Regions from separate parts of the Ruoffia sp. FAM 26254 genome, predicted to be linked through region 3. Evidence: predicted binding sites of a transcription regulator. Region 3 holds the regulator's gene; each other region holds the start of a gene.
What was found. The regulator NrdR, encoded in region 3, represses ribonucleotide reductase genes. The targets are predictions, from matches to a motif close to ACACNATATATNGTGT.

Region 1 (11,049 bases), on a different contig from region 3:
TTGAAAAACGCGAAGAATTTTTCAAAGATGAATTTAATTTAGATTAGTAACATTTACATAAATACACCTTATTATTCAAATGAGTAAGAATATTGAATAATAAGGTGTATTTGTATGTATATAATAAGTGCTGATTAATCGAAACTATCTGAATCGATCATTAAACGATCGCGTTCTTCCATATTCGCGTTCTTTACTTCCCAGTGAACGACAACACTTAGAACTATTCTTAGAATTACAACTACGGTTAATACAATCAGTTCTTGGAAATCTCGAATAACGACCGTCTTAATAACCTCTGCCCCAAGTTTAAACTGTAAACTCAAAGCGAGGACTTCACCTAAAGTAATCGTAATCGCCTTATCATGAAAGTTAAAGCCAGATTTCATAAAAATCCAAAGTACCTTTAAACTACCGAAAAAAATAATAAAAATTCCGATTAATTCTAATATATGAATAATGGGTGGGCTAACAATTTGACTCAATTCTTCTAGGAACACTGATTCACAACTCCTTATACTTTTTATTTAATTTTACCGATATCTATCTAAAAGTACAAATGAAAAATGAGTTTGACAAAAAGAAATGAGATTCTTAAAATGAATGCATACTAAACTATTTTTTTATAACTAATATATTATAAAGCGAGGTAAGTAACTAACATGGAGTACATTCAAATTCTTGGTCCGAATCATTTATTATATATTGCTGTTTTAATTTTCTTTACCTGCCTCTTATTTATGAATCAATCGTATGTTAGAGACCACCGCAATACTATTTCAAAATACATTGTGACTATTTCAATCCTTCAACAAATTTTATTATACGGTTCTTATGTCCTACTCGGTGAATTTACATTACAAGAATCCTTACCCTTCCACATTAGTCGGATTAATACCATTCTAGGTATCATTTTCTTATTTACTAAATCTGAAAAATTATTTAAGATCGTTGCCTATTTCTCAGTGTTTGCTTGGTTAAGTTTCTTAGTACCATCAAACATTGAACCGATTACGCATCCTAGAGGGGTAAGTTTTTTAACGAATCATGTTATTACATTGCTACTACCCTTCTACGGTATGATTGCCTATAACTATAAAGTTTATGCATCCGCACGTAAGCGTGTCATTCTATTGTTTTTAGTATACTTTGTCTTCGTGGCGTTATTTAATCCAATTGTTAATGGTAATTACTTTTATCTTAGAGATAAACCCATCTTTTCTTCCGTACCTAATATCTTTTATTATCCGGGCTCAATTTTAGTATCTATCTTGCTGTTCTTTATTATTGAACAGATATTTCACTTAGTTCAAAGCAAATTTATTCACAAACAAACAGAGGGATGAGTTCTATTATGATCTCGTCCCTCTGTTATTATATTATTTAAAAACTTTATTTAACCAAGCTTTTGCTTGCATAGCTGTGTCACCATTTAACTCATGGGAATTTACCCAAAACGTTGTGACTTCTGCGCCGCGTGTCTCGAAGATATCAACAACATTCTCGCTATCATTTAACGAAACGATGGGATCATTTTCTCCCATTGATAAAAAAATTGAAACATCTTTCATATCTTTTGTATTATGAGACACGTCCACTGGATACATTGGTGCAAAGAGTGCCCCTTTATTCACTTGACTGTCTTCTCTTAATAAGATATTCATTGCAATGTTTGATCCGTTTGAAAAGCCAACAAAGACTGCATCATCTAAATTAAAGTTATATTCTTTACTCGATTCAACGATAAACTGATGTAAAGCTTCTCCGCGTTGATTTAAGTCTTCAACATCATATACGCCTTCTTCTTTACGTTTAAAGTAGCGTAACATGCCATTCTCTACGACATCTCCACGGATGGCTAAGATTGCTGCCTCAGGATCTAAAATCTCACCTAAGGGTAGTAAATTTTTTTCATTTCCACCCGTTCCATGTAACATAATGAATACAGGATGGTTTGCTTTTCCTTCTCTAAAGATATGTTCCATAAATTATTAACTCCTTTAATCTGGTCGGACTAAATCAAATTGCGTACCTAATTTGGCATACTCCGCACCGGCTAATCGACTCACAGGTTTCAGTTTGTCTGCTATAATATAGCCTGTGTCAACATCGTAAATCTCTTCTGCAAGATGAAAACCAACCACCTCTAGGATGATTAAATCCGCAACGATTAACCCTGATGCATCCGTAATTTCAACAGCTTTATACAACTGTGTCTCATAGCGGACGAGGGCTTCTTTAATCCCTGGTGTACCAATCAATTTTGAGTCAATTAAGTTAAAGTTTGATACACTTAACTCACTCTCATCTGCAGGCAATGTTGCTGATGTTACATTTGCATCGTTTACGATTCGCTCATCTACAACATGAACCGTCGCTTCTTTCTTTGCGAGAATATTTCTTGAAGTGTCTTTTAGTTCACCATTCGATCGTTGTATCGCAATCGAAATGAGAGGTGGGTTGTTAGAAACAATATTAAAGTAACTAAAAGGTGCAATATTAATGACTTCATCAGATTGCGTCATCACTAATGCAATCGGCCTTGGAATAATTGTTCCTGCTAATTTCTTTTTATTGTCCTTTGAGGACATATTATCTGCTTTAAAAAAATGCATAAACCCCTCCTATAATTCGACTTTTGGTAAAGTTTTCTCGATTTCTTCTCGCTGGCTTTCATATTGTTCTGGAAGCATGAGCTTTTGGCCTAAGGCATCTAAAGGTTCATCGACAGCAAAGTCTGGACCATCGGTCGCATATTCGAGTAGAACATGGCCTTTTTCTCGCATGTACATTGCTTTAAAGTAATTACGGTCCTTAACATCTGTCACGTGGAATCCTTCATCTTGTAGGTATTCACGCCATTCTTGTTGTTTAAGATCGTCTTCCATTGACCAAGCCACGTGATGAACTGTTCCAACACCGTCTCTACCTCTCGCTAGTGCTTCTTTAGGTATAATAATGTGATGACGTTGTTCTCCCACTGTTTCTAAGTGGAAGAATTCTAATGTGGCTTCTAATTCCTCTAAACCGAGTTGGTCCCGTAAAGTATCTCTTGTTGCTTCTGGTTGGCTTGATAGTAACTCCACACCGTAGAAACCTAAGATATCTGAATCATTATTCTCTTCATCAGTTTCGACGATTGCTAAGCGTAAAGTATGATGATCTTCAAAGATAATACCACGATTTCCAAACATATTCGATTCTTCAAAAATCACATCATGAGTTTCTAAATGTTTCTTCCAATGTTCTAATGACCCATTAGGTACTGAGAAAGCAATTCTTCCAACTTTCCACTACCTTTGACACCACGATTACGCGTATCCCATGGGAAGAAAGTTAAATTGTTCCATCATCCATTCCCTTATTTGAGAAATAGAAATGATATGTATTTACATCGTCAAAATTAACTGTTTGTTTAATTAATTTTAAGCCTAAAACATCACGATAAAAGTGTAAATTTTCTTGAGGGGGACCTGCAATCGCAGTAATATGGTGTAAATGTTTCACCGGTTCCATATTATCAGCTCCTTATATTGTATTAATGATTTCAAAGCCGCCTGGCTATTATTTATTGCGCGTTGTATCAAATGGACGTACAGATGCTTCGATTTCGTCACGTTTTTCTTCTAAGAATGGCGGTAATGATAATTTTTCTCCTAATGTTTCATATGGTTCGTCGCCCATGAAACCTGGTCCATCTGTAGAGATTTCAATTAAGATATGGCCAATTCGTGCATATAGTGCTTCAAAGAAGAAACGATCTACCCAACCAGAGTGGCGAACACCGATTTGGTTATACTTTGCTTCCCATGATTTAATTGCTGCATGGTCTTCAACTCTAAATGAAACGTGGTGAACTTCTCCGTAACCTTGAATTCCAACGGGTGTTTCCTCATCTTTACGTAAGATAACACGACCACCGTTTCCACCTTCACCAACTTCAAAGACTGCAACTTCTTCTTCTTCAATCATTGGTTTCATATTATAGATTACTTGTAATAATTGTTTGAAGTCATCAAAATAACTTACAGTAATTTCAATCGGTCCAAGCCCGTAGATAGCTTTATCTGTTGGTACTGGTCCATCTTGCCATGGTGTTCCAGCCTCTACCCCTTCATTATTCTCATCTGAGAATAAACGGTAGCGTTGCCCATCTTCTTCTTCAAATTCTAAAACTTTCGTACCGAATAAACCTTCAATTTCGCCGTGTTTTACATCAAATTCTTCAAAACGGTTTAAGTAGTATTCTAATGCTGCATCGTTAGGAACACGTAAGCCAATACGCGAAATTGAGTTCGATCCATAAGTTCCTGAAGGAATATTCGGAAAATCAAAGAATGTTAAATCCGTTCCTGGTGATCCGATGTCATCCGCAAAGAATGTATGATACGTTTGGATATCATCTTGGTTTACTGTCTTTTTAACTAAACGCATACCTAAAATATCTGTGATAAATTTATAGTTTCTTTCAGCACTATTCGTAATCGCTGTAACGTGGTGAATTCCTTTAAGTTCAAAATTGTTCGTCATAATAAAATGCTCCTTTATTTGTTGTCTATGCCGTTCATTTTCTTCAATAAGAACCGTAGTTGTGTGAGTTCATCATCCGATAATTTATCAAATGATTCTCTAATCAATTCAGCATGCGATGGGAAGATGCGTTCAATTAACTCTTTCCCGCTAGGTGTTAAAGAGGCCCGAATGATACGACGATCTTGTTCATTTACAATTCGCTCAACAAGTCCCTTTTCACATAATTTATCAATTAAGTAAGTAGTACTGCTGCTCGCAATTAGAATTTTCTCTTTTATTTGTTGAATGGGTTGTGGCCCTTTATTCAATAATAATTCTAGTACGGCAAACTCATTTAAGTTTAGACCGTGTTTTCTTGAGTCATTTCTAACTGTTCTATCTAAAGTTTCGCTTGTTCTTTGGATCCCTACAAATGCTTTTAATGATTCATCGGTTCTGTTCATTGTTGCTCCTCCTAAAAGATTGTTCATATTTTATTATCTCGTTTTCGAATTATAAGTTAATAATTATAACCGAGCAAAAGCATTTAAAATTTTACTTTAAATGTTTACATCTCGATTTCGAATTAACATTAACATGAATCAATTTAGAGGTCAAGTCTTTCACTTTTATTAGTGATCAATGAAGTGTTATCTCGACTTCGAAATAATACTAACATGGATATTTGTTCAATTCAAGGATTATTCTTGAATTCGTTTGAATGTCTTCAAATTGACACACTCCACCATTATTGATAAATTCAATAGAGGAATAATTAAAGGATTGGTGAACGAAGTGACAATGAAACAAACGTTAAAAACAAATATCAATGTAATTCAAGAAACGATTGAAAATCATCTACCCGCTGGAAACGATGAACCTACTGTAGTTGCAGTCACTAAGACCGTTGATGAAAAAACGATGCGTGATTTGCACGCTCTTGGAGTAAAACACTTTGGGGAGAATCGCCCCGATGTATTCTTAAAGAAATATGAAAATTTAGCAGATATTAATGACGAGATTCAATGGCATTTTATTGGTAATTTACAAACGAGACAAGTGAAGAAGATTATTAATGATATTGATTACCTCCACTCTCTGGACCGTCTCTCTTTAGCAAAAGAAATTCAAAAACGCGCTGAGCAGCCGGTTAACTGTTTCATTCAAGTTAATGTGAGTGGTGAAGATAGTAAATCTGGTTTCCAACCCGACGCGTTGGCTGACACTTTAAAAGAGTTAGAAGCATATGATAAGTTAAATATCATTGGCCTAATGACAATGGCTCCTATTGATGCCAGCCAAGAGGAAATTCATGAATATTTCCGCTTTTTAAAAGAGTTACAAGTTGAAGTGGAACAAAGTAACTTTACAAATGCTCCTTGTACAGAAGTTAGCATGGGCATGAGCCAAGACTATCCCATCGCTGTTTCAGAAGGAGCTACTTTCATACGTGTAGGTACTGCCTTTTTCAAAGATGCTTTATAAGAAACAAAAAACAACAGTCCGATTTTTTCGAACTGTTGTTTTGTTTATCAATAATATGGTTGTCCATTCGATTGTGTCCAAAGCACAACTTCTCCTTGAGCCAAACTTTCTTGGACATCGATAATGCGTTGATTCGTACTGCCTCTGAATTGCCTTGTGAGGTCTTTTTTATTAATGTCAAAACGACCATCGACTAGCACATCAATTAATGATAATAGTTCTAACTTATCCTCTGATTCCAACAGTAATTCTTCCCATGTGTAACCCGTCCATGACCAAATATCTTTTGTTTGTTGGTATTTTTCTCGGATTGATCTACATAAAGGGACTACGATATTAGTATTTAACATAGGCTCTCCACCTAGTAATGTTAAGCCTTGGCAGTATGATGCAGCGAGGTCTTCAATGATTCGCTCTTCTAGTTCTTGCGTATAAGGTGTACCGTAATTAAAGTTTTGTGCGACACGGTTGTAACAACCGATACAGGCAAAGGGGCAGCCACTGACGTAAAGGCTGCATCTGACTCCTTCACCATCCACAAAATTATACGGTTTGTAATCCGCAATCTTACCTAGACTTAAATCTTCAGCTAACCATTCTTTTGGTTTGGGATTTTTCATTCGAGTACGCTCCTTGAGTCGTTTGCTAATTTCGCTTTCTGATTGCGTTTCAATTTCAAAATGCTATCGGGAATGTGTTTCACCCGTGCGTTAATTTCTTTATGTCTTCCACGCACCATGGGTCTTTTCTGTGGATTTCCTAAATAACCACACGTTCTCTTTACTACATCTGAGGTGTCAGGATTCTGATTGCCACATTGTGGGCATTTAAAACCGCGTTCGGTCGCTTCAAATTCACCATCAAAGTCACATTCATAACAATGATCAATCGGTGTATTTGTTCCTAAATAACCAATCTTGTCATAAGCAAAGTCCCAAACTGTTTCTAACGCTTTTAAATTTTGGCGCATATTCGGATACTCACAGTAATGAATAAACCCGCCACTACAGTATTGTGGATAGTCTTTTTCGAATTCTATTTTCTCAAAGGGGGTTGGATTTTTTCTGACATCATAATGGAAAGAATTCGTATAATAATCTTTATCGGTAATACTAGGAATCAATCCAAATCGTTCTTTATCCATCCGACAGAATCGGTCTGTTAAACTCTCTGAAGGAGTGCTGTACACACTGAAGTGATAGCCGTACTGTTCACCTAGCTCGTCTGCCTTGGCTTTAAGAGTTTTAATTACTTCTAGTGTAAAATCTTTAGCTTCTTTATTCCCTTCCCAATCGGGACTATAAAAAGCAGTTGCCACTTCATATAGACCTATATAGCCTAGTGATACTGTTGCGCGTTTGTTTTTAAATAATTTATCAACGGATTCGTCTTCATTCAATCGTTCACCAAATGCTCCATATTGATATAAGATGGGGGCATTCTCTGGTAAAGCTTCCTTCACTCTTTCAACGCGATATACTAAAGCGTCAGTCATAATATCGAGTCTTTCCTCTAATATTGACCAAAATTGCTCTTTGTTCTCGCTAGATTCAATCGCTATTCTCGGTAAATTTAATGTGACAACCCCTAAGTTCATACGACCGTCATTGACTTCATTTCCATTGTCATCTTTCCATCCTTGCAGAAATGAGCGGCACCCCATTGGCACTTTAAAGCTGCCTGTTAATTCAACTAATTTGTCATGCATTAGAACATCCGGGTACATTCGTTTAGCAGTACATTCAATTGCTAACTGTTTGATGTCATAATTCGGATCTGCTTCTTTTAAGTTCACTCCGTCTCTTAGAGTAAAGACAAGTTTAGGGAAAATGGCAGTTCTTTTCTCGCTACCCAAGCCCTCTAATCTAACTTTCAAAATGGCAAATTGGATTTCCCTTTCAATCCATGAAGTCCCTAGACCAAAGCCAAGTGTCGTAAAAGGCGTTTGTCCTTGAGAAGTATAAAGTGTATTAATTTCATATTCCAAACTTTGCATCGCATCATAAATATCTTTTTTCGTCTTACTCATCGCAAATGCTTTTTGTTTATCCTCATCTTCAATCCACTCATGCGCCATCTTTAAATTCTTATGATAATTTTTCTCTGCATAAGGAGCTAAAATCTCATCAATTCGGTTTGCACTAGTTCCTCCGTACTGACTACTTGCAACGTTGGCAATGATTTGAGCCATTTGTGCCGTAGCCGTTTGGATCGATTGGGGTGACTCGACTTGGGCATTTCCTATTGTAAATCCTTCATTAAACATTGTTTCAAAATCAATCAAACTACAATTTGTCATCGGTGCATATGGTTGATAGTCCAAATCATGGTAGTGAATTTGTCCTTTTACATGAGCGTTAGCTACATGAGGAGGAAGCATTTTTAACCCAATTGCTTTAGCCGTGACACCTGCAGTCAAATCTCTTTGTGTATTAAAGACACGACTATCTTTATTCGCATTCTCATTCACTAGTGTACTTTCTTTTGCAGTTAGGGCTTTAATACTTTCATTGATATCGACAGATAACATGCGTTCTTGTTCTCTTTGTACCCGGTAGCTAATGTAAGCTTGGGCAACTTCGTTGTATTCAGAGGCCACTAGTACCTCTTCTGTTACTCGCTGTATTTGATTAATCGTCAATTCTTGACCATATCTAGTAGATAGTTTTGTGACGATGTCTTTAACCAATACCGATATTTCAGCATCCTCGCTTGAATATACATGAGTAAATGCTTTGTTAATCGCTGCTTTTATCTTATTCGGATTAAAGTTTACAACTCGCCCATCTCGTTTGATGACGATTGTATTTGTTTTATTTTCCTTAATACCTTTAAATGTTTGCTCCATTTCCATCCTCCTCCAACACAATATATTGTGTTCACTTAATAATAATAGCACATATATTGTGTTAGTCGAGGAGTTTTTAACGTTTTCATAAATATTATTTATTTAAAATTGTAAGTAACTGCGATGTGAAAGGCTTGGAGATGATATTTTTTTGTGCAATAAAATTCTGTCTACGATGATAATGACAGAAATGAACTTAGTCCACGAATGAATCGGACATGTCTCTAGTTGTCCACGTTTATAGGACCAGTATATAGCTGGAATCGAGTACTCGGATTTTTCCGATTGCGTGTTTAGTCGTAATCTAGGACTCGAATTGAATTCGAATGCAGGTTTACACATTTTCCCAACAAAAAAAGAGCTGCAACCACAGCTCCTTCATTCAACACTTATTATTCTATGACTAGCATATTATTTTCATCGAACTTCCAGCTATCGCCATATGCAACTTCCCAATAATAACCGTCAATATCTTGGAAGTAGCCACTATACCCGCCCCAATCCGTAGGTTCAGGATATTTCGCGATCGGCCCACCAGCAGACTCAACCAGTTTAACAAATTCATCCACTTCAACTTTAGTTTTAAAGTTGATTGCTAAAGTGATCCCACTAAAACCTGTATTAATGACTGGAGGGTTGGTTGGATTTATTTCTTTGGCTAAGGCTTTCAGTGAAAATAATTCTAGTTTTGTCCCATCATTATCAAAAAATACAATCGGTGGGTTGTCAGCCTCTTCATAGGTTTTAAAGCCAATTTCTTTATAAAATTTCATTGCCTTACCAATATCCTTGACACCTAAAGCAACTAAGTTAATTCGATTCATATTCATGACTCCCTTATTTATTTATTTTAAAAAACGCTTAGGCCTACACAATGATTGTTGTAAACCTAAGCGGTAATTAGTTCAAACTGCTTATTCAGCTGTTTCGTCAGTGTTGTTAGATTCATCTAGGCTAGAAATCTCGACACTCTCGCTGTTCTCTTCGCTTTCTTCAATCGTATTGAGTTCCACAATATTCCCGTCAGCATCGACTTCATTCATGACATAATCTATTGAGTCAGTTTCACCACTATTTCGAATCCAAGCATACAGCCAACTTTCATCTTCGAATCGATAAGTTATCTCTGATGGCTCACCAATTAATTCCTGTAACTCTTCAAATGTAGTAAACTCACGATTGTCACTCTCTGAATCTTGCCAAGTTTCAATTTCTTCTAAAGTAATGTTTAATGGCTCAAAGGCCGTCTCATTCACTAACAATAAATTCACTTCTGTTAAATAAGGCGCAGCGAATTCCTCTTCTGTTTCTGTACTTTCAACAGATTCTGTCGAATCTGCCTGTCCACTACTTGCTTCCGCAGCCTTTTTTTCTGAGAATATTTGTGCATATAGAATAGCTGATTCTTCATCATTCATTGAATAATACAATAAGAATTCACTTGCACCTGCGTCAAATGTTTCGGCAGGCTCACCCGCTAATTCAATGACTTCTTCTTTAGTCATGTCGGTTGAACCTTCGGAAATGAACGTCTCAAACGTAGACTTTAATTCATCTAAAGGTATTTGGGGCAGATCGTCATAGGCTCCAAACCAGCGAATATAATTCACCTTATCCTCTTCACTTAATTCTACTTGTTCCAGTTCTTCATCACTTGTACTAGAACTACTTTCTGATGCTGCTATGCTTATTGGGTTAAATAGCATCGCGAATAACATCGCTACTAAAAACCCTTTATTTCTATGACTCATCTCTATCCATCCTCACTTCAGATTGTTACTTTAGACAAGTATAGCATAGGCCTCGATTTTTCTAAATATTTACGGTCTTCGCTTATTTATTGTAAAATACCTTGATTGCTTCGTATAAGTAATCCGTTGCGCCTTCAGTAATATCTTCATAGTATTTCTTGAAACGCTCATCTTGTGTATACATTTGAACTAGGCTAATGTGTGCTTCTTCAGAGTATAGATCATCTGGCCAAACCATGATTAGCCATTCTTTATGTAATTCAGCAACTCGTTGCCCTTCTGCACTTTCAGGTTTCCCTTCTGGTACGGCATTTACTAAAGCTTCACTGATTTCTTCATTAAGCTTTTCAATATGTTCGTACTGTTCTTGCGTTAAATTTCCGAATTTTTTATTTGATGAATTAATGACATCATCACCGTATTTTTCTCTGATTTCTTCACCATATTTTTCTT
Region 2 (11,049 bases), on a different contig from region 3:
TCGCGACTCTCATGCCTTATATAAATTCCTATATGCCAAACACGGCAGTACTTGCTCAAGATACTTCGTCAGTACAGGAAAGAAACAGAGTAGACGAGGACGAAACAGAAAAAGATAATGAAGATGACAGCCTGAAACCCGAAGATATTGAAGGTGCGGTCATTCATGAACCAGTTTTACCAACTGACTACGATGAAGAGGAAATCGAATCCTTGCCAGAAGATGGGACAGAAGCAGGCTAAACTGAAGAAAGCTTGAGTGTGAATGGTTATGAGTTTTCTTTTAAAGATATGCGTGGAAACGAAGGCTTCGGAGATGATTTTGATGAATTAAATGAAGTCCTGAATGAAAACCGTGTAGCCTATGTTGGTCAAAATGACATCAATACTTTTTTTGGTCATTATTATGACTTAACGGGTACGGGTGTTTTTAATCCATTAGCGGATCAAGATCTGTTAGAGGTTGGAACAGAAGTAGTCATTACAGACGAAGATGGTTTAAGTAAAGGTTATGAAATTACTCAAACGATTGAATTTCTACATGAAAATCAACAAAAGCAATTTTACGGTGATGATTATATGCCTGATTTAGCTTACTACGGTAATGGTGATGATATGGTATATATTCAATATTGTCGTTGGGATATTCAGACTGGCCTATTAATCACAAATATTGGCTACCGCATTTGGTAATATTGTCATAACCAATATCAGAGGAATGAATCATGTTTTATAACGTGATTGATTTCTTTTTGTAATTCATTATCAATGTGAGACATTGAAATATTTAATTTAAAGTAGGGATATAGATGCATGTACATGTCTTGACAATCACCTTTATAATTAATGATGCTTATTCTTTAAAAGATAAACGCCGCATCGTCAAAAGTATCATTCAAAAGAGTCAAGGTCGATTTAAAGTTTCAGCAGCAGAAGTTGCATTTCATGATATATTAAATCAAAGTGAACTTGCTTTCGGGATTGTTACAAGCGATGCAAAGTTAGGCAAGAAGCGTTTAGAAGATATATTTGCCTTTATAGAGAGTACTTATCCAATTATGGTTACTGAATATAATATTGCAGAAATGTAATTTTTTAGGAGGAAGAATATGGAATACAAAAAATATTTTACTTTATTACAAGATGAGATTGGTGCAGCTGTTTTTTCAACAGTGGACAACGAAGGATTGCCGCAAGCACGTTATATTAATGTAGGCGTAGGGAATGAAAAAGGAATCTTCTTCATGACATCCCCTAAAACTGACTTTTACCAGCAATTAGAAGCGAAACCTGAAGTATCAATTACGGGAATGGCTAAATCTGATAAAGGTATTGAAGTTATTCGAGTCAGTGGATCAATCCGAAAAGTTGGAAAAGAGCATTTAAAAGAAATTCTAAAGGATAATCCATATGTTAATGATGTGTATCCAGATGAAGCAGACCAACAATCTGTTCAAGCATTCCAATTATTTAAAGGACATGGTAAATATCAACATCTACAAAATAAAATCGTCGAACATTTTGAATTTGATGTAAAAGATTAGCTATTCAGGGCGTCACTTTTTAACGAGAGTGACGCCTTTAATATTATAAATTTATGTGGAATAATTAACTTGAATCCATCGACAAAATTCTGTATAGTTTCATAGGTGCGTCTAAGACAATTTTTAATATTTACTTGATAACACAATATATAGTGTTATAATTTGTAAATAGACACAACATGTTGTTGCATGGAATAAAGGAGAGGAGTCGATGGCGATTATAGTTGTTGGTGGAATGATTGGTGCTGGAAAGACAAGTGTAGCAAAATTAATTGGTAATGCACTTGGTTCAGATATTTTTTATGAAAATGTGGATGACAATGAAATACTTCCATTATTTTATACCGCATCAGAGGAAGAACAAGAATTAAAAAGATATTCATTTTTATTACAGTTAGAATTTTTAAGTAGCCGTTTTTATAGTATTAAGGAGGCACTTGTTCACCGTAATAACGTATTAGATCGTTCAATCTATGAAGATTGGTACTTCGCGAAAGTAAACAACGACTTAGGTCGTATTTCAAATCTTGAGTTTAGTATTTACGAAAAGCTTTTGACAAATATGCTTGAAGAATTGGATGAACTACCTAAAAAATCTCCCGATTTAATGATTTATTTAACAGGCTCATTCGATACAATCTTAAAGAGAATCGGCATTCGTGGTCGTGAATTTGAACAAGATATCAATTTAGTGAACTATTATGAAACACTTTGGAGTGGCTACGATCATTGGGTAGATAATCACTACCACGCATCACAAGTAATCAAAATTGATATTGATAAATACGATGTCGTTAATAACCCTGCTGATGCAGAAGTGGTTATTGAGCTAGTAAAAAATAAACTTGTTGAGATGGGTCAATTAGAACCTGCGACAAAATAAATACATAAAAAATCACCTTAAAGAGTTAATCTTTGAGGTGATTTCTTTGTTTAAGGATGAAGTATTAATCAAAAATTTTACCTGGATTTAATCGATTGTCAGGATCAAATGCCAATTTAATTTGTTTTAAGTAATGCAAATATTCGCTACTCATCACTTGTTTAAAGTATGGCTTTTTAACTAAACCAATACCATGTTCTGCAGAAGGTAAACCACCGACTTCAGAGACATAAGCATATAAATTCGTCAGTATTTCATGTTTTTTCTCTTGCCATTCATCTTGGGTTAAGTCGCCTCGTAAGATAGAAGAGTGAATATTACCATCTCCTGCATGCCCAAAACTAATGAAATTTAAACCACTATTTGCTTCGACTTCATGTGTATATTTGAAAAAATTCACAAATTCATTCACAGGAACGGAATAATCTAGAGGCTCTTGTTCAGAAATTGTTAGTATTCCTGCTAATATATTATCGCGTAAATCCCATGCAGTTAAACTATCTTCTTCAGAAAGCACTAAAAACTCAACTGCATTATGATCATGAGTAATTTTTTCTAATCGCTGAGCTTCTTCTTGAATGACCGCTTCTTGCATCCCATCAAAGGTCATTAATAAGTAGGCAACTCCTTTTTCACTTGGGAATGTTTTATTCAAGAGTTGTTCACTATATGCGATGGCACGACGTTCGAAAAACTCAACAGCCGTGATATCCAAACCATTCCGCAAGATAGAAAGTACTGCTTCCGCCGCATCGTCTAAAGAAGGGAAGGCGGTGATATAGGATTGTTTAAACTTAGGTAAGGGAATCACTTTTAAGTAGACTTTAGTAATGATTCCTAAAGTTCCTTCCGAACCAATAAATAGATGATTTAAGTTATAACCTGAACTGTTCTTAATTGCTACACTACCTGTCTCAATAACGTCACCGTTAGCAAGGACGATTTCCATCTTACGAACGTATTCACGGGTTGTACCATATTTAACCGCGCGCATACCACCAGCATTTGTAGCTACATTACCACCGATCGAACCGTGTTTTGCTCCAGGATCAGGTGGGTAGAAATAGCCTTTGGACTCTACATATTGTTGGACGTCACCGTTTGTGACACCAGGTTCTACCACTAAAGTTAATGTATCTAAATCGAAGTCAATAATCTGATTCATCTTGCTGAGATCGATGATTAACTCACCTCCGAACGCTGAAGTCGCTTCAGCTAAACCAGTATTAGCGCCATAAGTAATTATGGCTAAGTCATTTTGGTTGGCATATTTAACTAAGTCGACGACTTCTTGAGTATTTAATGGATATGCCACCGCATGAAGATTAACTTTTATACTGTGCTCATTCACCGAATAGGCTTCAGGAATGCGACTTCCTTGTAGAATGCGTGATGGCTCTGATATAATATTATCTAATTTCATAATTGCCTCCTTTGAAAAGCTTTTCAATACAATAAGAATAACAAATTAGTTAAATATTGTCATCAAAACTACAATGATAAACTTTATAGAAAGTTGGAAAAAATTGAAAATTATTGTAAGAAAAAGAATGATTGGAACCATTCCAGTATTTGAAGTTGTTGAAGATACCGACCAAAATAACCCATTACCAATCATCGTATATTATCATGGTTGGCAAATTAATAAGACATTAGTAATTACCCAAGGTCGCAAGTTAGCGGCTAAAGGCTTTCGCGTTGTGTTACCAGATGCGGAGAACCACGGTGAACGCATCCAAACGGTTTCAACGATACCTTCATTGACCTTTTTTAATAGTATTCATACAAATTTATTTGAATTTGGCTATATTATTGATTATTTCAAAAAACGACATTTAACCACTAATTTCATTGGTGTAGGTGGTTTGTCGATGGGTGGAATGACAACTTGCGCCTTAATGACACATAATCCAGAAATTAATGCTGCTGCTTGTATCATGGGAACGCCCGCATTAACTGATTATAGAAACATGATTCATCGTCATGCGACCAGTCGCAATATTTATTTGCCTCAGGACTATTTTTATCTAACATCTTGGATTCCTAAGTATGATCTATCCCGTCAACCCGAATTATTAGGCGACAGACCTTTCTTTATCTGGCATGGGGATGAAGATGAAAAAGTTCCTTTTAGCCAAACAAAGGCCTTTGTAGAAGAGAATCCAGAGCTGAATATGGAAGTTATCTTCGAACATACTGGTCACCTTGTACAAACACAGACGATGGATCGAATTGCTGACTTTTTTGAACGTAGCCATAATGACCATTTAGAAGAGTTACACAAATGACGCTTGATGAGTTATTACAACAAGCACTCAATTTGCCGGTTAAAAAAAGAAAAAGATTGCTACAGAGTAAACAAGTAACATGTGATGGAAAAATCGTTACAGATAGAATGCTTACGATTGATTCTGGCCTATTTGATATTAGAGTAAAAGGTAAGCGTATAGGTGAAAATCTAGGACATACTTATATCGCTTTGAACAAACCCAAGGGGGTCTTGAGTGCTAAAAAAGATTTGGAATTCACTACCGTTTTAGAATTATTAAAAGAACAAGATTTTGATGAGAGTTTATCAATTGTAGGTAGATTAGACCGCGATTCAACCGGTTTAGTCTTTCTCACAAACAATGGTCAACTTCATTATTTATTTGAACAAGCGCGTTTTGCTAAAGAAAAGCAATATCATGTCACAGTGAATGGCAAGATGGACCAGAAAATGGTGGAGGCATTTGAAAAAGGCTTGCTATTAGAAGGCGGAATTCAACTCAAACCAGCTGAATTACGCATCTTAAATCAATCGATGAGTGAAAGTACTGGGGTAGTTACTTTAACTGAGGGGAAAAGACATCAAATTAAACGTATGTTTTTACAATGTGGGGTTAAAGTCATAGGCTTACATCGCATCATGATTGGTCCCATTTATTTGGACAAGACAACGCAAAGTGGTCAATACCGACATTTATATAAAGAAGAGTTACAAGAAGTAAAAGAAATGATGCAAGAATTAAAACGATCATAATTTGAATATTTATTTAGTACCTAATGAAAAAAATGAAATAAATTTACTGTGATAAAGTTATATTCTTCGTAAATTACGTGTAAAATGGTATGATTAAACCACATAAGATTAGAGGTGAATAGTCATTGCAATTTTTTCAACCAATATTAGATAATTTTTTTAAATTTGATTTTTTAATTATTATTATAGCGATTGGTGCAGCGTTTCTTTATTACAAATGCTTAGAAAGCTGTAAGCAATTATTTAATATTTTAATCCCACGGGGAAATGTGGCTCTAGGTAAAGAAAATCAAAAAAGTATGAACAAACATTACGAGTTATATTTTGATTCAGATGGTGAGCAAGAAATTCTCCAAAAGCGTCAGAAAAGTAATAGTCTCTATGTATTATTTACAAACGTCTGTGCGATATTCCCCTTGATGGGTTTATTAGGAACAGTCATTTCATTAATACCGATGGTTGGTGAATTAGATACAAGTTTATTCTTTATGGCATTGACTTCAACATTTTGGGGGATTGTATTCGCCATTATCTTCAAAGCTTTAAACGGTTATTTACAAGCGAGGGTGGAGGAGAATAATGAATTAGTCCAAACATATTTATTAAGAAAAGATGCGATTGTCGAACGACATGCGCGTCGAAATGACGAGGCCCCTTACGATGAAATTTAAAGAAATGATTGTTGACTTAACTCCTTTGCTTGATGTGATATTAATATTATTATTTATGGTATTAGCGACACAGTCTCAATCAACAGCGGAGACGATTACAGAATTAGAAGAAGAGGTTACCCATTTAGAACAAACACAAATGCCTCAAACGCATTCAGAACAAATTTGGTATCAAACGTATCAACAATCGATTGGGAAAGTAAATATTGTCTTTCCATCCAGCTTGGATAATGATCCCATGTATTTAGTTTTGGAAGATGGATCGGAAGTTCAAAAACCTGAAACTCAAGACTTATATTCATGGCTTTCCTCTCAAATCGAGACAATTGAACAAGAAGTTATCATTGTTTCGTTTACTTATAATAATGAGGAAATATTTTTAAGAGATTATCGAAATATTCTATCAGCAATAACACAAATAGATCAAAATTCGAATAGTACAGTTGTGTATCAGGAACAGTTAATCGATCAAAGTAATAAAATTGAATAAGGAGTGGTAATGATGGCTAGAAAAGACAATAAGAAAAAAAGTAAATTCGGTATTTGGGGTTGGCTTGTAGCAACCTTAGTATTAGTAGGTGGAGGCTTCGGAGTCACGCAAGGTGGCTGGTTAGATGGTGGTTTAGGCGACGGAACCGAAACGACAGAGACTACGATAAATGAAACCAGCAGTGTTGGTGAAGGGAATGAGGAAGCGAAACACGTAAATATAACGATTTCTCAATCTGATATTTTTTGGGATAATGAAGCTGTGACAGAAGATGAAGTAGAATCACGTGTGAGCGATGAGGAAGACTCTACTACTTATACTGTGACAGATGATAATGCGATTAAAGCTACTTATGATTCAGTCATTGAAACTTTAACTGATTCTCAAGTTGATTTCCAAGAAGCTGAGGAACAATCTTAATATAACTAAAATATAGAGAAATCTAGATTCATCAGAATCTTGGCTCTCTATTTGTTTATTCGTTATAATGTCAATATAGAAAACGCTTTATAATCTTAATAATGAAAGAAATTAAACAAAGAAATTACTTAGTTACAGTCATAAAGATTCAAGCCATGTAGGTTTACTTACACCAGATGGTGTTCTTTCACTTGATATCCTTAGTAAATACACGGATAAAGAGCCAAAAGGCTCACTCGAATCATTCATTGAGGAGAAACAATTTCCGTTAATTAAACAAATTATTGAAGAAAATAAAGCATCTTTTATTGAATCTGATTATTTAAAATACGAAGATTTACATATTTTACCGTCAGTAAGTCGACCTGAAAAAATTATTTGTGTCGGTTTAAACTATTTAGACCATGTCTCAGAAGGTCCAGACTTAGATGTACCTGAAGAACCGGTCTTATTTAGTAAATTTAACAACGCTCTTTTTGCGGATGGGGAAGTTATACCTAAATCATTAGAAGGCGAACAAATTGATTATGAATGTGATTTAGTTGTGATTATGGGAGAAACTGCCAAAGACGTGTCTGAAGAAGAAGCGTTGGATTATGTATTTGGTTATACGATTGGGAACGATTTGTCAGTACGAGACTTACAATTTAGATCAGGCCAATGGTTACTTGGTAAAACCCCAGACAAATTTGCGCCCATTGGCCCAGTAGTTGTGACGTCAGACAGTATAAATCCTAATCAATTAAATATTTCTACTACGCGCAAGGGTAAAATCGTTCAACAATCAAATACAGATAAAATGATTTTTAACTGTGCTAAAATTATTTCTTATATATCAAAATATATGACGCTTAAACCCGGTGATTTAATATTTACAGGGACACCCGAAGGTGTTATCTTAGGCTATGATGAAACAGAACAAGAGTGGTTAGACTCTGGTGACGAGATACAAATCGCAATAGAAGGTATTGGAACACTTACGAATCGTATTAGTTAAGGAGTGATTAACGATGTGTGGGCAATATAGTTTTTTAGAGAATAAAAAAGCATTACTGGATCGTTATGAAGGTACAGAATTAGATGCGAACTTACCTGAAGATGAGAGAGAAGTGTACTATCCAAGTCAAAATAACCTCATTTTACTTCCAAATAATAAATTTTATGCGATTAAATGGGGATTTACGCCTAGTTTCGCTAAGAGACCTCTGATTAATGCACGTTTAGAATCAATATTGGAAAAGCAGACATTTATTGAACCTTTTAAACGTAAACGTTGTTTGATTCCGGCCACTTCGTTTTATGAATTTAAGGAAGTTGATTCACAAGAGAAGAAAGAGCGTTGGCAAATTGCCGTAACAGATTTAGATATCTTCTCAATTGCAGGGATTTGTGAGCGTTACGACAATGAAGATGGTTCAAGTACATTGACCTACTCGATGTTAACGAAAGATTCAGTGGGGCAAATGGCTGACATTCATCACAGAGTTCCCGTCATTTTAGATAAGAAAACAGAGAAGGAGTATTTGAATTTAAATACTGATCCAAATCAGCTCCAAGAAATACTTCTCACATTAACTATAGATTTAACCTTTAAACAAGTAACAAATTAAAAGCAAGCTTATGGACTGTTCTTAAACAGTTTATAAGCTTGCTTTTTTAAGAGTTTAATTATTTACGTCTTCAATAAAGAATGTTTCGATGGCAGTAACTTTAGAATCGATGTTTCCACGAGTCGCTTTTGAATAAGCGCAATCACCGTGCGCTTGGTCAGCGATTTCTTGCACTTCTGTTAACGATAAGCCTTCAATACCAACTTCGATATTAGCCACTAGTTTAAAACCGCCGAATTCAGGGTCAGTATTAAGTCCAATTTCAACGCCAACTTTTGACTCACCTTCTGCACCAAACGTCTTCTTGTGGCGTTCTAAAGCTGAATGGAAGCAAGCACTCCAACCTAAAGCGAATAACTGCTCGGGATTGACAGCTTCTCCTGGGCCACCCATTTCTTTAGGCATTGCAACATCCACTTCAAAACTACCATCTACTAAACGACTAATTCCATGACGTCCACCAGTATTCACTGCCATAGTCGTATAACGTCTTTTTTCTGTCATTAATTATCATCCTTCATAAGTTCTATATATATAGGTTACCAATAATTATTTGGGATGCAACTTTTCTGTACTAATATAGTGTGATATCTCAATGTGTATGATTTTACAGTTAAGAGAGATATTGTTACAATTAATGTATTACAAGAAAGAAAGGGGTTTCACTATGATTAAATTAACTGCCTTTCCGGCGAAAGAGTTAGAGAAGGTTGATAAGTTATTCGTGACAATTGCTATGGAGTTGCATGCAACATCTGTCAGCTCTGATCAAGATCGTATTCAATTGAATAATCTTTTAGAAGAGGCTAAAAAGAGAGTTGAAGCAGAATGCGACAAAGAAGTTTCAAACAAGTTTCAAGAACAGATTGAAAGAGCGAAAGTCAATGACGTTGAGTTAGTAACTTATCGAGGAGGACTCGCATTATATATTACAGAAGACGAAGTCTACTATTACCACCTAGGTATTCCGGTTGCTAATTTAGTTAATGTAGGTAAAGCACCAAATTTAACACCACTGATTGAAAATTATCAGTACACGAACCAATATCATGTATTAATTCTAAATCGTGAGGATATTCGTTTATTCGAAGGGGATGCTACTTCTGTTAAAGAAATTGACTTTGAAGATGATGATGCACCAAGAACATTAAATGATGCTCTAGGTTCAGAATTAACTGGTGGAGGAGCCAATTCAGGTGCGTATAGTGCGACAGGTGGAGGAGAACAAGGCTATCATGGTCATAATGATACAAGTCATGAAAAAGACATAGATCGTGAGAATTACTTCCGAGAAGTTGACAATTACATTCATGAAAATTATTCTTCAGCTCGTGACTTACCACTCATTCTATATGCTTTGTCAGAAAATCAAGCTGTATTTCGTGAATTATCAAAAAACCCATACTTAATTGATGGGCGAATTGAAGAGTCAGGTGCAAATGCGAATTTCAATACTGTTCAAGAAAAAGCATTGAACAAAAATATTGAAATTGTTAAAAAAGAACAAGAGACCATGTTCAATCGCTTTAGAGAAACAGCGCCTAAGTTTAGAGTTGATAATCAATTAGATGATTTATCCATGAGTGCTATAGAAGGGCGAATTGAAGAGTTATTAGTAAATAAAGGTTATAGCCAATCCGGGACAATCACTGATAATGGTAGTTTTGAAGAATCAGACAAAGACTTCTTAAAACAACTCATAACAAAAGTGGCAACTGCTAAAGGAAAGATTTATATTGTTCCAGACGATGATATGCCAGAAGGAATTAATGTCTCTGCAAGATTGCGCTATTAAGCATTAGAATATTAAAGTAAAAATCACACCCCATTAGGATTATTTCCTAAAGGGGTGTGATTCTTAAAATGATTAATTTTATTCAAATACGCCTTCTAACCAAGAATCCACAGTTTCGCGATTCTCATCAATCCAGTTCTGGGCTGCTGTACGGTTATCCGTACCATTTTGCATTGCTAATGTCACATTTTCCATGTCATCGATTTTCCAAAAGAAACGATCAACAATTTCGTTAGCTTCAGGATGATCTTCCGCAAAGCCTAAGCGAGTGAAAGTATAAATATCTTCAGCTTCACCATATACGAAATCAGGATCTTCTAACATCTTAATATCATACTCTAAGAACATCCAGTGGGGAGTCCAAGCAACAAAGACAAATTCTTCTTCATTTTGAATTGCTCCATCTAGTGAAGCTAACATTGCTCCAGTAGATGGTGCTTCTAATTCCCAATCCCTTATATTGTCATAATGGCTCATTGCTTCTTCTGTTTGAATCATGGCACCTGCACCAGGCTCGATACCAATAATGGTTTGGTCTGCTTGCGAATCTAAATCAGTAATCGAATCAACGTCCATATAACTTGGAACACCAATTCCTGAAGAAGCACCTTCTAA
Region 3 (11,049 bases):
GCCATAGCATTGGATGCGTTAGTAGAGCCATTACGTACTCGTCTAGTTGATTTAGAGATGGATGATCTATACGAAGACATCGAAGTGCCAGTGGCACGTGTTCTAGCTCGAATGGAAATTGCCGGAATTAAAGTAGACGGCGCAACATTAGAAGAGAAGAACGAAGAATTAATCGAACGATTAAAACAAATGGAAGCTCGTATTCACGAATATGCGGGTGAAGAATTTAACGTGAATTCACCAAAACAGTTAGGTGAAATTCTATTCGATAAGATGGGCTTACCAGTCATTAAAAAGACTAAAACAGGCTACAGTACAGCTGCCAACGTTCTTGAAAAACTGTTAGATAAGCATCCCATTATTCAAGAAATTCTTGATTACCGTTCTATCAGTAAACTTCAAGGAACTTACTTAGCTGGCCTACCAGGATATATTAAAGAAGATGGGAAGATCCATACGAAATTCGTCCAAACTTTAACGCAAACGGGTCGTTTAAGTAGTGCGGATCCAAACTTACAAAATATTCCGGTACGTTTAGAAGAAGGCCGTAAAATTCGTCAAGCCTTCATTCCTTCAGAAGAAGGTTGGCAATTATTTGGTGCCGACTATTCGCAAATTGAACTCCGTGTACTTGCGCATATCAGTAAAGAAGAACATATGACGAATGACTTTATTGCGGGTGAAGATATTCACTCGGCTACTGCAAGACGTGTATTCAATTTAGAATCGACGTCAGATGTTGATAGTAACTTACGTCGCCAAGCTAAAGCTGTAAACTTCGGAATTGTATATGGAATTAGTGATTACGGATTATCACAAAACTTAAATATTCCAAGACCTGAAGCAAAAGAATTCATTGAACGTTACTTTGAAATGTACCCAGGTGTTCAAAAATTTATGGCTGACATTGTTGAAAAAGCTCGAGAAGATGGCTACGTCAGCACATTATTCCATCGCCGTCGATACTTACCTGACATTAAGGCAAGTAACTTCAATATCCGTTCATTTGCAGAACGCACAGCGATGAACTCGCCAATACAAGGAACAGCAGCAGATATCTTGAAAATTGCGATGATTCGTCTACAAAAAGCCATTGACGATGAAGGACTTCAAGCAAGAATCTTACTACAAGTGCATGATGAGTTAATCTTAGAAGCACCTGCAGAGGAGATGGAACGCTTAAGTGAGCTCGTACCAGAAATTATGGAACACGCTGCAAATTTAGACGTACCTTTAGAAGTTGACTATAACCAAGGGATTAATTGGTACGAACTATAATATTGAATACTAGACTCTTACTCTTAATAGGGTGAGGGTCTTTTTTTGGTGTTTTTCCCAGTGTTAACAGGAAGAATAAAAAAAGTGTTTCTGATGTGGCGATTAACGAGAGCAATCTATAATAATTTCGCCTGAAGTTCAATCAATTGCTTGATAGCTAGGATTATCCTATAATTAAATTACTGTTTATTGAAATTGATCACAGTCTCTACGGTGAAAGTGGCGAAAATTTCAACGCCAATCACCTAATTTCATAAAAGGAGTCGAAGTATGAAAAAAGCAAAAAATATAATGATCTTACTCGTCTTAGTCAGCTTAGTTCTTGTCGGTTGTTCTTCCGGCGCTTCAGGTGACAACATAAAAATTGGATCAAAAGACTTCACTGAAAGTCTGATCGTGAGTGAAATTTACGCCTTAGCTTTAGAAGAGAATGGTTACTCAGTCGAGCGCGTACCAAGTATCGCAAGTTCAGTGATTCCACAAGCCATTGAAAATGCAGAAATTGATTTGTATCCAGAATATACTGGGACAGCCTTATTAAGTATCTTCAACTTACCGATGGATACAGATCCTGATAGTGTTGCTGAAACAATTCGTAATGCTTACGAAGAAGGTGGCGAGTTAACGACACTTGAATATGCGCCAGCGAACGATTCACAAGGTATCGCAATTACAACCGCTGCTTCTGAAGAATACGGTATTGATACAATCAGTGATTTACAAGCAAATGCTGAAAACATTCGCTTTGCGTCTCAAGGTGAGTTCGAAGAACGAGAAGACGGCTTAGAAGGACTTGAGGAAGTCTACGGTGAATTCAATTTTGAATCAATCACTGTCTATGATAATAGCTTAAAATATCAAGTCTTAAGTAGTGATGAAGCAGATGCGACACCTGCTTACACGACTGAAGGGCAATTATCGAATACTGATATGTATAAAGTGTTAGAAGATGACCAAAACTTCTGGCCACCCTATAATTTAGTGCCGATTGTTCGCCAAGATGTACTCGAAGCGAACCCTGATATTGAAACTATTATTAATGACATTAACGCAACACTAGATACACAAACCGTTGTTGCTCTGAATGCTAGCGTTGATATTGAGGGGCGAGACTATATGGAAGTTGCGGAAGAATACTATCATTCGATTCAATAAACCAAGCACACAAATTTTACGCGAGTAGAAGAAAGCTCTCTACTTGCGTATTTTTATTGGAAACAAGTATTTTGGGAAAAGTGTCTAAATCCTGTAAACTATACAGAAGATGCGACAACAAATTAGAATTGGAGGGAATTGCTTGCTTAAACAAATCATTGAATACTTTCAAACAGACGCTAGTGAGTTCACCGGATATTTGGTCCAACATATTAAACTAAGTCTAATAGCCTTAATTATTGCGATATGTATCGGCATACCCTTAGGTTATTTTAGTTACCGAAATAAGAAGGTAGGTGAGGTCTTAACAACGTCTTCGCAATTACTGCGTATTATACCGAGTCTAGCGGTGTTATTCATCTTAATACCAATCATAGGGGTGGGAGAATTACCGGCACTGATTGCGTTAACTTTTCTGGCCATTCCGCCAATTATTATGAATACGATTCTTGGCTTTAATGAAATTCCAGCGATCACTATAGAAGTGGCTCGGGGCATTGGAATGAACCAGAAACAATTACGTAACCGGATTGAAATTCCACTTGCAGCGCCTTACATTTTAAATGGAATTAAACTAGCCTTAGTTGAAATTATTGCCAGTGCAACTTTAGCAACCTATATCGGAGCCGGAGGGCTGGGAACGTTAATCTTTACTGGGCTTGGACTTTACCGAATGGATTTATTAGTCATCGGTGGGGGAACAGTGGCATTATTATCACTATTAAGTATGGCTTTAATGGATTTATTAATAGAGAAAGTGGGGGAGAACCATGGCTAAGACTAAGATAAAATTCAGAAACATCAACAAATCTTTTGGTGACAAAGAAATCATCAAAGATTTGTCATTTAATATTGAAGAAGGTCAATTCATAACGATTCTTGGCTCATCTGGGTCAGGTAAGACAACGACTTTAAAAATGGTCAACCGCTTGATCGAACCAAACAGTGGTCAAATTGAAATCAATGATAAAGAAATTAAAGAGTATGATTTAATCGAATTGCGCCGACAAATCGGCTATGTTGTTCAACAAATTGGACTTTTCCCACACATTACGATTGAAAAGAATATTGCTACCGTGCCAGAATTACTTGGCTGGGAACCAGAAAAGATTAAAGAACGCGTAACTGAACTAATGGCTTTAATTCAATTGCCGTATACCGAATATGCACACCGATATCCTAAGCAATTATCCGGTGGTCAACAACTGCGTATTGGCGTGGCACGTGCACTCGCAGCCAATCCTCAAATTATGTTGTTAGACGAGCCTTTTGGTTCTGTTGATGCGATTACCCGTAAAGAATTGCAGTCACAAATTAAAGCAATCCATGCAGAATTAGACAGTAAAACATTCCTATTCGTTACACATGACATCAATGAAGCCTTCTTACTCGGCGATCGAGTAATGATTATGGATAAAGGACGCATTGAACAATACGATACACCTCAAAATATTATAAAAAATCCAAAAGGTGCATTCGTGAATAGTTTATTAGATACGGTTCGCGAAGAAGAATCATTATGGAGTGAGTTAATATGATCGATTACTTAGTTCGATATAGTGACCGTCTTATTGATGCGACAGTAACACATCTGCAACTTGTGACCATCTCATTACTCATCGCCATTGCGATTGCTGGCGTGATTATCTACACTTTAATTCATAACCAAAGATGGTTAAAGCGACTGACTTACTTTTTCTCTGCTTTATATTCCGTTCCAAGTTATGCTTTGTTTGCGCTATTAATTCCTGTGACAGGCTTAGGCGCAGATACGGCTATGATTGTCCTCACATTGTACTGTGAATATATTTTGCTGCGGACCTTTAGTACAGGAATACAAGAAATTGACCCTATGATTGTGGAAGCAGCTATCGGGATGGGAATGACAGATAAAGAATTATTCTTTCGAATCTACCTGCCACTTTCTTCTAAGGCAATCTTTAGTGGGATTCGACTTGCCATGACTTCGAGTATCGGAATTGCGACCATAGGTGCGACAATTAATGCTGGAGGCTTGGGAACGATTCTCTTCTCAGGTTTAAGAACACAAGACATGGTTCAAATTCTTTGGGGGATGATTTTGACGGTTTTATTATGTATTGCGTGCAACTTTATCCTAAAACAGATTGAAAAATTTGCGTTAAGAAACTATGAATTGGAAGGTTAATTTGCTCATAAAAGACTGAAATTACTTAAGTACTCCCAAATGTGAAAGCATTTGGGTATTTTAATATTATTCGGTATTTTATGTCCAAAGTATATAGAAATTTTGTTATAATTATCATATGTAGAAAGAGGTGCTTGCATGCCCGAGTTACCGGAAGTTGAAGTAAATCGAAAAGGTTTAGACAAATTAGTCAAAGGTAAAAAAATTAAAAATATTAACGTCTTTTGGAAGCGGATTGTTGTTCAATTTGAAGAGAATCCAAATGTTCTTCAACCATTAATTGATGAGACCATATTATCGGTGGACAGACGAGGTAAATACTTATTATTCCGTTTCCCCGAAAGTTATTTAGTGTCTCATTTGCGGATGGAAGGGAAGTATTTTTATTTTCCTGAAGAGGAAGTACCGTTAACAAAAGACAAACATACGCATGTCATCATTGAATTTCATGACAAGAGCCAATTACATTATAATGATGTACGGAAATTTGGTAGAATGGAGTATGTTCCAAAATATTTAATTGAAGCATTCTTTGCCGAACGAAAGATTGGTCCAGAACCAACGGAAGCAGAGTTTCATTTAGAGGACTTCAAAGATCAATTAGAGAAGTCAAAGCAACCTATCAAATCGGCTTTGTTATCACAAAAGATAGTAACTGGCTTAGGAAATATTTATGTGGATGAAGTCCTATTCGAAGCGCAGATTCATCCACAAACAGCCGGATTCCAACTATCAGATAAACAAATCAATACCTTGTATCATGCTATAATTAATATAATGAGTAAGGCAGTGGAACTTGGTGGATCAACGATTCGAAGTTACCGCAATACTGTTGGAGAAGCAGGACGCTATCAGAACGAATTAAAAGTATATGGTAAGACCGGAGAGCCTTGTGTCCGGTGTCAAAGTCCCATTGAGAAAATCCGCTTAGCCCAAAGAGGGACGCACTTTTGTCCCGTTTGCCAAAGATTATAACAGGAGATAAACGCATGAAAACTATTGCTATAACAGGAAGTATCGCTACTGGTAAATCCACGGTTTCAAAGTACTTAATTCAGCAAGGGTATCCAGTGATTGATACAGATATTATTAGTCGTATTGTGGTTGAAAAGGGCACTATCGGCTTAGAGCGTCTGAAAGAAAATTTCGGTGAAGGTATTATCCAAGAAGATGGAACGTTAAACAGAAAAGCTTTAAGCAATATTGTGTTTAATGACGCAGCGAGTAAAGAGAAACTCAATCAGATTTTACATCCGATAATTTCTAAAGAATCCAAAGAGAGAATGGCGGCATATAAAGAAGAAGGTCATTCACTGATCTTTGTGGATATTCCTTTGTATTATGAAGTGGATATAGATATTCCAACGGATGCTGTCTGGCTTGTATACGTCTCCTCAGACATTCAATTAGAACGCTTAATGAAGCGGAATCTAATGAGTGAAGAAGATGCACGCCAACTTATTAGCAATCAAATATCGATTCAAGATAAGGCCAAATGGAGCGAAATCGTGATTGATAATTCAAACACACCTGAAGAGACTCATAAACAAATCGATCAACTATTAAAAGCAGAGAATAACAAGTAATTACTTAAGGAGGTATGTTCAATGCAATGTCCTAAATGTCAGGGTCAGTCATCCAAAGTGATTGACTCACGTCCGGCAGAAGAGGGTCAATCCATTCGTCGAAGAAGAGAATGTTTACAATGTGGCTTTCGTTTCAATACTCATGAGCGAATCGAGCAATCACCATTACTAGTAGTAAAACGCGATGGTACGCGTGAAGAATTTAATCGAGATAAATTAATGCGAGGCATTGTTCGAAGTGCGGAAAAACGGCCGATTGCGGTGGAGCAGATGAATGAACTTGTGAATCAAGTGGAAGAGTCCATTCGAGATGACGCTGACCAAGAGATCGAGACAAGCCGTATTGGGGAATACGTCATGCCTCTTCTTATGGAATTGGATGAGGTTGCCTACATTCGCTTTGCGAGTGTCTACCGTGAATTCCAATCGCGTGAGAGTTTCATGAAAGAATTAGAATCTATGGCAGGTAAGCATGGATCACAGATTGAGGAAGGTCAAGATCAAGATGAGCCTAACCATTAATCCGCTTCAACCCTTTGTTTTAAAAGGGCAAGCAGATATTTCAGCTAATTATCTAGAAAGTTTAACTCATTTATATCAACCAATTATCGGTCCAGAAAGTATGGGTCTATACTTAACGCTAATGTCAATGCCAACAACTGTTCACTTGGATAGTCGCAGATCATTACGTCATCAAATTTTACTACTTCACTTGAACATTGGTATTAAAGAATTGAACGAAGCACGGATAAAACTCGAGGCTGTCGGTTTAATGCGAACATATCGCGATATGAAATCAAATTCGAATCCCGTACATCAAACAATTCTCTATGATTTAAAGTTGCCCCTACTCAATCAAGCCTTTTTCCAAGATGCTTTATTAAGTACAGCTTTATTAAATCAATTGGGCGAGAAAGACTACGAAGAGTTAACAACACTTTTAACTGTAGAAGCGATTGATGAGGATCGTTATGCTGAGGAGACGTCCACCTTTCAAAAGGCGTTATATCCTATTCAAGTCAATGAAGCTGCTACAAAAGTTATTGACGAACAACCAGATAAAGTGCATAATTATGCACCTGGTTTAGAATATAGTCGTTTTATTTCTTATTTAATTTCTGAAGGAATAAACCATTCAGAATTATCTGAAGAATTGAAAAAACAGATTTATGCGATCCATGATATTTACGGCAATACAGAAAGCGAGTTAGCTAATCTAGTATACTTAGCTATGGATAAAACTACCGGAAATGTAAATTTAAATGACTTGAAGAAAATTGCTCAAAGACAAAATAAAAAAGCTGAATCGAATTGGCAATCGAATTTGCAACAAGACCAACTTGAGCCAAGGACGAAGTCGAACCGAACGTCTCGAATGTATTCGAAAGAAGAAGTAGAAGACCGCAGACAACAATTAAAAGCGCAACATCCTGAATTAGCGCCAGAAGCGGTTCAATTGGTGATTTCGTGTGAACAAATGCCGAGTAATGCATTCTTGAATAAGATGAAGCAAGCCAAAAAAACTTTCGCAACCGATTCAGAGCATTTTTATATTAGAGATTTAGCAGAAAAAACACGTTTAAGCGAACATGTTGTGAACTTTTTAATCTACTATCTTTTAGTGATTAACGACAGACCGAATATTTATAAAGGCGAATTGCAACGTGTAGCGAGTGAATGGGAACAAGAGGAATTAACGAATATCCCTAAGGCGATGCAATATGTGAAAGAACAACGCAAGAAGAAAGAAATCGAACAGAAGCAAAGAGAAAACCGTTCGAATTACAAGAAACGTGGACAATCCCAGCATCAAGAGATTATTCCATCTTGGATGAAGGATAAGGAACAGTCCGAGCAACAACAAGAGACTCCTCAAACTGCATCTCAACCGCAATATAGTGAAGATGAGATGCGTAAGCGTCTGAATGAGTTAATAGGGGAAGAAGGTGATTCATAGTGCAAAAAATTAATCAAATACTGACTCGCTTTACGAGAGATCCAAAGTTTCAAGCAGATTATAAAGCGACCGTCGATTATGTCTTAAATCATCCCGATGTCAAAGCGTTTGTGAACCAGCATGAAGAGGCCATTTCTCAAGAAATAATTGAAAATTCGCTTTCTAAATTGAATGAATTCGCACGGGAAATGGATCTATTAAGAAAAGGAGAACAAGGACAAAACCCTGGTTTTAAACCAGTTTTGTTCTTGAATTATAATTACATCGATGTGTCATATGTACCAACGAAGGCCTACTATGACAACAAAGAGAAGCAGCAACAAAGAAGTTTACTAGACAACCGAATGATGTCTGCGGATGTTAGAGAAGCAACCTTGACTGAGTATTATGCCAATACAGAGTCGCGTAAGCAACTTTTAGCCGAAGTGATCAGCTTTTTAGATGAGTACAAGAAGAACCCACATCGTGCTCAAGGCTTATACATTTCTGGGGAATTCGGTGTAGGGAAGACTTATTTACTGGGTGCGTTAGCCAATGCACTGGTGAAGTTGAATAAAAGTGTGACGATGATGCATTATCCAACTTTTACAACGGAGATTAAATCAACCTTTGTGGATAACTCAACACAACAAGTGTTAACAGATGTGAAGTCGGTCGATATCCTAATTATTGATGACATCGGAGCTGAAGCCAATACCGTTTGGGTACGTGATGAAGTATTGACGACCATTCTTGAATACCGTATGAAGGAGTCATTACCTACATTCTTCTCGTCGAACTTTAACTTAAAAGAGATCGAAAGCCACTTAGCTCACTCAAGAGATGGTGGTAACGAAACAATTAAAGCCAAGCGAATTATGGAAAGAATTCGTTTCCTAGCAAAAGAAGTCTCCCTTACAGGAGAGAACTTAAGACATATAAATAGATAAGGAGGGATGATTTGAACCGTAATCCTGAAGAAGAACTCAAACAAAAGCGACTACTCATGATTTATTTTGGAATCGCCTTAGCCATTCAAGTAATCGTCTTATTCATCTATTATTTTAGAGAAGGACAAACACAATTGGCCTTTCCAATGCTTCTGGGTATTTTTATTACAGGTGCTGGCTTGGTGACGCTTTCTCAGTTTGGTAAGCGAAAATAGGACTTGTAATTCAATAAAAGTCATGATATAAATATGATATAGCTTTTGCTGCCATTAGGAAGTGAAAAGCCCTTAAATGAATAAACGACTTTACATGAAGACAACTTTGTAAACTCAATGCTTTCAGAGAGGGATGATTTGGTGCGACATCCTACATTGCTTTATATAAGACCCCTTCATATACTTTTACTCTGAACTCGGTTTCGATATTAGGAGTAGACGCAGACGCCCGTTAAGCTTGAACGAAGTTCATAGAACACTCATTTAGTGTCTCTACGGAAAAAATTGGGTGGAACCACGTATTAAATTTCACGTCCCATTGATTGAGTATACGCTCAGTCAAGGGGATTTTTTTGTATATTTTAAAAAAAGAGGAGAATGGTCATGGACAAAATTAAATTAACGTTTCCAGATGGAAATGTAAAAGAATTTGACGCAGGTATTACAATTGCTGATGTTGCTGATTCAATTAGTAAATCACTTAAAAAAGCAGCCTTAGCAGGAAAACTAGATGGGGAAATTATTGATTACCATACACCGATTACTAAAGATGGTGCGATTGAAGTTATCACAAACAAAAGCCCTGAAGCTTTAGAATTAATGCGTCACTCATCAGCGCATCTATTAGCACATGCGTTAACTCGTTTATACCCAGGGATTCAATTTGGCGTAGGACCAGCGATTGAATCAGGATTCTACTACGATACTTATAAAGACGATCCAATCACTGAAGAAGACTTACCTAAGATTGAAAAAGAAATGAAGAAAATTATCTCAGAAAACCACGACATTGTTGGTCGCGTCGTTTCTAGAGAAGAAGCCTTAGAAATCTTCAAAGATGATACTTTCAAACAAGAATTAATTAAAGAACTTCCGGAAGATGAAGAAATTTCGGTTTACCAACAAGGTGAATTTGTTGACTTATGTCGCGGGGGACACATGCCTTCAACAGGTAAGATTAAAATGGTTAAATTATTATCACTGGCTGGTGCATACTGGAGAGGGAATTCAGATAACACTATGATGCAACGTGTTTACGGTACTGCATTCTTCAAACAAGATGAATTAGATGAATTCTTACGTGTACGTGAAGAAGCAAGAGAACGTGACCACCGTAAGTTAGGTAAAGAACTCGGTATCTTCATGATTAATCAAGAAGCAGGGCAAGGTCTCCCATTCTGGTTACCAAACGGGGCAACAATCCGTCGTACCATTGAACGTTACATTATGGATAAAGAAATTAACTTAGGTTATGAACATGTGTATACACCAATCATGGCTAAATCAGATTTATATAAAACTTCTGGTCACTGGGATCACTATAAAGATGACATGTTCCCATTAATGGATATGGGTGACGGCGAAATGCTAGCCCTACGTCCAATGAACTGTCCACATCACATGTTAATTTACAAAAACGACATCCACTCTTACCGTGAATTACCAATCCGTATTGCGGAATTAGGTATGATGCACCGTTACGAAAAATCAGGTGCCTTATCAGGATTACAACGTGTACGTGAGATGACATTGAACGACGCGCATATCTTTGTACGTCCTGACCAAATTAAAGAAGAATTCAAACGCGTACTGAAATTAATTGAAGATGTATACAACGACTTTAATATTACAGATTACCGCTTCCGCTTAAGCTACCGCGATCCAGAAGATAAAGAGAAATACTTTGATGACGATCAAATGTGGGAAAAAGCAGAAGCAATGTTAAAAGAAGCGATGGACGAATTAGGTCTAGAATACTTTG

Region 1: the regulator NrdR is predicted to act here: its motif matches at 8,861-8,876, upstream of nrdD (anaerobic ribonucleoside-triphosphate reductase).
Region 2: the regulator NrdR is predicted to act here: its motif matches at 1,684-1,699, upstream of ACEN3Z_RS05645 (deoxynucleoside kinase).

The regions. Positions count from the first base shown of each region.
Region 1 is NZ_JBGQQY010000029.1:13,412-24,460, forward strand. It holds gene ACEN3Z_RS07835 (VOC family protein) at 1-47, shown strand, start outside; gene ACEN3Z_RS07840 (DUF1622 domain-containing protein) at 135-500, opposite strand; gene ACEN3Z_RS07845 (TIGR02206 family membrane protein) at 663-1,346, shown strand; gene ACEN3Z_RS07850 (alpha/beta hydrolase) at 1,380-1,985, opposite strand; gene ACEN3Z_RS07855 (flavin reductase family protein) at 2,001-2,615, opposite strand; gene ACEN3Z_RS07860 (VOC family protein) at 2,625-3,194, opposite strand; gene ACEN3Z_RS07865 (VOC family protein) at 3,337-3,516, opposite strand; gene ACEN3Z_RS07870 (VOC family protein) at 3,565-4,530, opposite strand; gene ACEN3Z_RS07875 (MarR family winged helix-turn-helix transcriptional regulator) at 4,545-4,976, opposite strand; gene ACEN3Z_RS07880 (YggS family pyridoxal phosphate-dependent enzyme) at 5,314-5,997, shown strand; gene nrdG (anaerobic ribonucleoside-triphosphate reductase activating protein) at 6,045-6,617, opposite strand; gene nrdD (anaerobic ribonucleoside-triphosphate reductase) at 6,614-8,845, opposite strand; gene ACEN3Z_RS07895 (VOC family protein) at 9,238-9,669, opposite strand; gene ACEN3Z_RS07900 (hypothetical protein) at 9,760-10,596, opposite strand; gene ACEN3Z_RS07905 (MerR family transcriptional regulator) at 10,679-11,049, opposite strand, start outside.
Region 2 is NZ_JBGQQY010000016.1:174-11,222, forward strand. It holds gene ACEN3Z_RS05625 (hypothetical protein) at 33-242, shown strand; gene ACEN3Z_RS05630 (hypothetical protein) at 291-692, shown strand; gene ACEN3Z_RS05635 (DUF503 domain-containing protein) at 824-1,090, shown strand; gene ACEN3Z_RS05640 (pyridoxamine 5'-phosphate oxidase family protein) at 1,109-1,543, shown strand; gene ACEN3Z_RS05645 (deoxynucleoside kinase) at 1,755-2,426, shown strand; gene ACEN3Z_RS05650 (FAD-binding oxidoreductase) at 2,491-3,849, opposite strand; gene ACEN3Z_RS05655 (alpha/beta fold hydrolase) at 3,953-4,714, shown strand; gene ACEN3Z_RS05660 (pseudouridine synthase) at 4,711-5,448, shown strand; gene ACEN3Z_RS05665 (MotA/TolQ/ExbB proton channel family protein) at 5,574-6,119, shown strand; gene ACEN3Z_RS05670 (hypothetical protein) at 6,109-6,609, shown strand; gene ACEN3Z_RS05675 (hypothetical protein) at 6,619-7,029, shown strand; gene ACEN3Z_RS05680 (fumarylacetoacetate hydrolase family protein) at 7,406-8,026, shown strand; gene ACEN3Z_RS05685 (SOS response-associated peptidase) at 8,040-8,639, shown strand; gene ACEN3Z_RS05690 (Ohr family peroxiredoxin) at 8,694-9,143, opposite strand; gene ACEN3Z_RS05695 (hypothetical protein) at 9,307-10,434, shown strand; partial or broken gene ACEN3Z_RS05700 (ABC transporter permease/substrate binding protein) at 10,513-11,049, opposite strand, start outside.
Region 3 is NZ_JBGQQY010000034.1:7,712-18,760, forward strand. It holds gene polA (DNA polymerase I) at 1-1,278, shown strand, start outside; gene ACEN3Z_RS08390 (glycine betaine ABC transporter substrate-binding protein) at 1,549-2,433, shown strand; gene ACEN3Z_RS08395 (ABC transporter permease) at 2,576-3,211, shown strand; gene ACEN3Z_RS08400 (ABC transporter ATP-binding protein) at 3,204-3,971, shown strand; gene ACEN3Z_RS08405 (ABC transporter permease) at 3,968-4,600, shown strand; gene mutM (DNA-formamidopyrimidine glycosylase) at 4,739-5,575, shown strand; gene coaE (dephospho-CoA kinase) at 5,590-6,186, shown strand; gene nrdR (transcriptional regulator NrdR) at 6,208-6,708, shown strand; gene ACEN3Z_RS08425 (hypothetical protein) at 6,692-8,143, shown strand; gene dnaI (primosomal protein DnaI) at 8,143-9,072, shown strand; gene ACEN3Z_RS08435 (hypothetical protein) at 9,084-9,287, shown strand; gene thrS (threonine--tRNA ligase) at 9,672-11,049, shown strand, end outside.